Regions from separate parts of the Pseudomonas sp. FSO-7 genome, predicted to be linked through region 1. Evidence: predicted binding sites of a transcription regulator. Region 1 holds the regulator's gene; the other holds the start of a gene.
What was found. Region 1 encodes sigma-54, which starts transcription at its own class of promoters, with help from an activator protein. Its sites were predicted from a motif close to ANTGGCATNNANNTTGCTNT; they were not measured.

Region 1 (2,396 bases):
CCTGGAGGAGGCTCTGGGTCTTTTCCTTATGCTTTTTGAGTTGGCGATCCAGCTTGTCGGTCAGCAGGTCAATCGCGGCATACATGTCTGTGTGCTCTGCGTTGGCAACCACTTCTCCGCCGGGGATATGCAGCGTGGCTTCGATTTTCTGCAGCAGCTTTTCGACGTTCATCGTGACTTGCACGTTGGTGATCTTGTCGAAATGCCTCTCCAATCGGTCGAGTTTTTCGCCGATGTAGGTGCGCAGGGGTTCGGTCACTTCCAGTTGGTGTCCACTGATGTTGACTTGCATACAGCTTCTCCTTCGTTGCCAGTGCATAAAGCGGCAGGCAGAAATGCCTGCCACTGGAACGCTGTGGCGTGGCCTGTTACATCAACCGCTTGCGTTCGCTCGAAGGCGCGATCCCGAGGGATTCACGGTACTTGGCGACGGTACGGCGGGCCACCTGAATGCCTTGTGCCTCCAGTAAACCAGCGATCTTGCTGTCACTCAACGGCTTTTTCTGATTTTCCGCGGCCACCAGTTTTTTGATGATCGCGCGGATGGCCGTGGACGAGCATTCGCCGCCTTCGGAGGTGCTGACGTGGCTGGAGAAAAAGTATTTCAATTCATAGATGCCCCGGGGGGTATGCATGAATTTCTGGGTGGTCACCCGGGAAATCGTCGACTCGTGCATGCCCACTGCCTCGGCAATGTCATGCAGGACCAACGGTTTCATCGCTTCATCGCCGTACTCCAGGAAGCCGCGCTGATGCTCGACGATCTGGGTGGCCACTTTCATCAGGGTTTCGTTGCGGCTTTGCAGGCTCTTGATGAACCAGCGGGCTTCCTGCAACTGGTTGCGCATGAAGGTGTTGTCGGCGCTGGTGTCGGCGCGCTTGACGAAACCGGCGTACTGGGCGTTGACCCGCAGCTTGGGCACCGACTCCTGGTTGAGTTCCACCAGCCAGCGATCGTTGTGCTTGCGCACGATCACGTCGGGGACCACGTACTCGGGCTCGGTGGATTCGATCTGCGAGCCGGGGCGCGGGTTGAGGCTCTGCACCAGTTCGATGACCTGGCGCAGCTCATCTTCCTTGAGCTTCATGCGACGCATCAACTGGCTGTAGTCGCGACCGCCCAGCAGGTCGATGTAATCGGTGACCAGTCGCTTGGCTTCGGCCAGCCATGGCGTCTTGGCAGGCAACTGGCGCAGTTGCAGCAACAGGCACTCGCCCAGGTTGCGGGCGCCAATGCCGGCCGGTTCGAATTGCTGGATGCGATGCAGGACGGCTTCGATCTCGTCCAGCTCGATGTCGAGCTCGGGGTCGAAGGCTTCGAGGATTTCTTCGAGGGTCTCGTCCAGGTAGCCCTGGTTGTTGATGCAATCGATCAGGGTCACGGCGATCAGGCGATCGGTGTCGGACATCGGTGCCAGGTTCAGTTGCCACAGCAGGTGGCTTTGCAGGCTCTCGCCGGCCGAGGTGCGGGTGGTGAAGTCCCACTCGTCGTCATCGCTGCTGGGCAGGTTGCTGGCGCTGGTCTGGTAGACATCTTCCCAGGCCGTGTCCACGGGCAGTTCGTTGGGGATGCGCTCGTTCCATTCGCCATCCTCGAGGTTATCCACCGTTGGGGCGGCTTCCTGGTAGGACGGTTCCGGGATCTCGGTGTTGGTCTTCTGCTCGACGTTGTCGGCCAGCGGGTCGGTGTTATCGAAGTCGTCGCCTTCTTCCTGGCGTTCGAGCATCGGATTGGACTCCAGGGCCTCCTGGATTTCCTGTTGCAGGTCCAGGGTCGACAATTGGAGCAGGCGGATGGCCTGTTGCAGCTGCGGTGTCATCGTCAGCTGCTGGCCCATTCTCAAGACTAGCGATGGTTTCATGGCAGGGGCTTAACACCTTATTCGCCGGCGCACATGCGCCATCCACTACAGGGCGCCGGAGCGCCAAAATTAAGCAAATTATATGCCTGAAACTGAAGTGTTTGCCTAGAGCGTCGCCATAATAAAATTAAACGACGCCCAGGCAATTCGCCAGACACGTGTGCTTACAGGCGGAACTCATGGCCCAGGTACACTTCCTTGACCAGGTCATTGGCCAGGATCGCGGCGGAGTCTCCTTCGGCGATCAATTGGCCGTCATTGACAATGTAGGCGGTTTCGCAGATGTCCAAGGTCTCGCGCACGTTGTGGTCGGTGATCAGCACGCCGATACCCTTGGCCTTGAGGTGATGGATGATCTGCTTGATGTCGCCCACCGAGATCGGGTCCACGCCGGCGAACGGTTCGTCGAGCAGGATGAACTTCGGTGCGGTGGCCAGAGCGCGGGCGATTTCCACGCGGCGCCGTTCGCCACCCGACAGGCTCATGCCCAGGTTGTCGCGAATGTGGCTGATGTGGAATTCCTGCAGCAGGCTT
Region 2 (2,396 bases), 3.0 Mb from region 1:
TACACCGACTTGTCGTCCGCCACCCCCGTGCCGATGGCATTGGCCAGCACCACGTTGCCGGAACGGTAGGAGGACAACAGGCCCGGTACGCCGAGCATCGAATCCGGATTGAAGGCCAGTGGATCGAGGAACGCGTCGTCGAGGCGACGGTAGATCACATCCACCGCCTTCGGCCCGTCGGTGGTGCGCATGAACACTCTGTCATCCCGTACGAACAGGTCGGCGCCTTCCACCAACTCCACACCCATCTCCCGGGCCAGGAACGCGTGCTCGAAGAACGCGCTGTTGAAACGCCCCGGCGTGAGTACCACAACGCTGGGGTCGTCCAGCGGGCTGGAGCTTTTCAGAGTGTCGAGCAGCAGGTTCGGATAGTGGTCGATGGGGGCGATACGCTGGGCGGCGAACAGTTCGGGAAACAGGCGCATCATCATCTTGCGGTCTTCGAGCATGTAGCTGACGCCGCTGGGCGTGCGCAGATTGTCTTCGAGCACGTAGTAGGTGCCGTCACCGTCGCGCACCAGGTCGACACCGCAAATGTGTGCATAGATGTCACGGTGCAGGTCCAGCCCTTGCATCGCCAGTTGGTACTGCTCGTTGGCCAGCACCTGCTCGGCGGGGATGATGCCGGCCCGGATGATCCGTTGTTCGTGGTAAAGGTCGGCCAGGAACATGTTCAGCGCCTTGACCCGCTGGATGCAGCCACGTTCGACCACCCGCCATTCGCTGGCCGGGATGCTGCGCGGGATCGTGTCGAACGGGATCAGGCGCTCGGTCCCTTGCTCGTCGCCGTAGAGCGTGAACGTAATGCCCGCACGGTGGAACAACAGGTCGGCTTCGCGCCTGCGTTGCGCCAGCAGTTCGTCAGGCGTGTCGGCCAGCCAGCGGGCAAACGCCTGGTAGTGCGGGCGGACCTGGCCGTCGGCATCGTACATTTCATCAAAACCGCTGCGGATCATGCCGTGCTCCTTGTCACCCTGGCAGCAAGGCTTCGCAAGCCCCGTGCCATCGGCATAAACGCTTTATGATCAACGGGTTGGAATATCCATTGAGAGGCCGCGCACTTTTATAGTGCAGCAAATGCCCCCAACCCGCCGCCCCCCGCTTCATTGCGACGCAGGGGCGTCGCTCTCCTGAGCATAGCCATGGAAAAACGAAGCGGCCTGGTCTCGATACAGTTAGGTACAAAACCTGGGGGAAGGATTGCGGTGGGTCAGCGGGCAATGATGTTGGTTGTGCCGCCGTCATCGCGGGCAAGCCCGCTCCCACAGGCGGACATCGACCATCCATTGTGGGAGCGAGCTTGCTCGCGATGACGATGGTTCAGATGACGCACATGAAAACGGCCGACACAAAGGTCAGCCGTTGCTGTGGTTGCGGTGAGTGGCTGTCAGGCCTGCAGGCGCCGGATCTCTTGCTTGACACCCCAACCCTCGATAACGCCACCCAAGGGTTCGACGACTGCCTCAAAGTCTTGCTCGAAGTCTCCTATGTCATCGTAAGTGGCGTACATCACCCGGCTCAGTTCCAATGACCAAGCCCCGTCGTCCCGTGCACTGATCTGCGCGTTCAACGATTCGCCCCGAAAATGACCTGCCGCCCTGCGCGCCCGCTCCTCGTCCGGGAAAATGGCGTAGAACTCAATGGGATGGAATCGGGAAAAATCGAAACCGCCTTCTTTCATGCGGCGCAATACGCTGGTGCTGATGTCTTCTTGATAGGCTGTGCTCATGAAACGTCCTCCTAAAACCGATGGATAGACTTTCCGTCTTCCCGTGCGTGAAGCCCTCAGGCTGCAAGCGATACGGCATCAAATGGCCGTCGGGACACAAGCATGTAGCTGACAAGACCGGACCTTGGCGATCCTTTCGCTGATCTCAATTGCAGAGTAGCCGCAAGTGATGGCCACTGCCAAGCGAGACCAGGCAAGGTTTCATGAAATCGGTGTAATGCTGAGGATTTCAATACTGTTCTGGGACTTGAGGTTCTTGACTGTCGGGTCTTCGGTGCGGTCCTCCAAGTCGTTGAGATCCAGCTGGTTGAGCACGGGTAGCAACCTTTCGCGGATCAATTGGGCGGCCTGCTCCATGGTGGGCTTCTGGTCATAGTCGAACTGCTCGACAGTTTTTTCACCGTGATCGTCAATGAAAGTGATTTCCCACATTTGCATCAGTGTCTCCTTGATCAATTCAGAGCCTGGCTTACCTTTATCTCGACATTGAGGGCCGGACAATCGTTCCGCCGGATGCCTGGACGGCACACATGAAAAGACCGCCTCGGGGGCGGTCTTTTTTGTGCATCTTGGCCGATCACTTTTCGGCGCGTTCCTTCAGGGCCTTGAGGGTGTTGAACGGCGCATCCACCACGAACTTGTTCGCCAGCCAGGACGGCACGTCACC

Region 2: a site for sigma-54 is predicted at 988-1,007, ahead of AC515T_RS20250 (circularly permuted type 2 ATP-grasp protein). Genes of this name have one in related genera too.

Annotation. Positions count from the first base shown of each region.
Region 1 covers NZ_CM184193.1:1,065,896-1,068,291, forward strand. The annotation lists gene hpf (ribosome hibernation-promoting factor, HPF/YfiA family) at 1-292, opposite strand, end outside; gene AC515T_RS04495 (RNA polymerase factor sigma-54) at 369-1,862, opposite strand; gene lptB (LPS export ABC transporter ATP-binding protein) at 2,027-2,396, opposite strand, start outside.
Region 2 covers NZ_CM184193.1:4,668,472-4,670,867, forward strand. The annotation lists gene AC515T_RS20250 (circularly permuted type 2 ATP-grasp protein) at 1-956, opposite strand, end outside; gene AC515T_RS20255 (ribonuclease E inhibitor RraB) at 1,388-1,729, opposite strand; gene AC515T_RS20260 (hypothetical protein) at 1,931-2,167, opposite strand; gene AC515T_RS20265 (START domain-containing protein) at 2,307-2,396, opposite strand, start outside.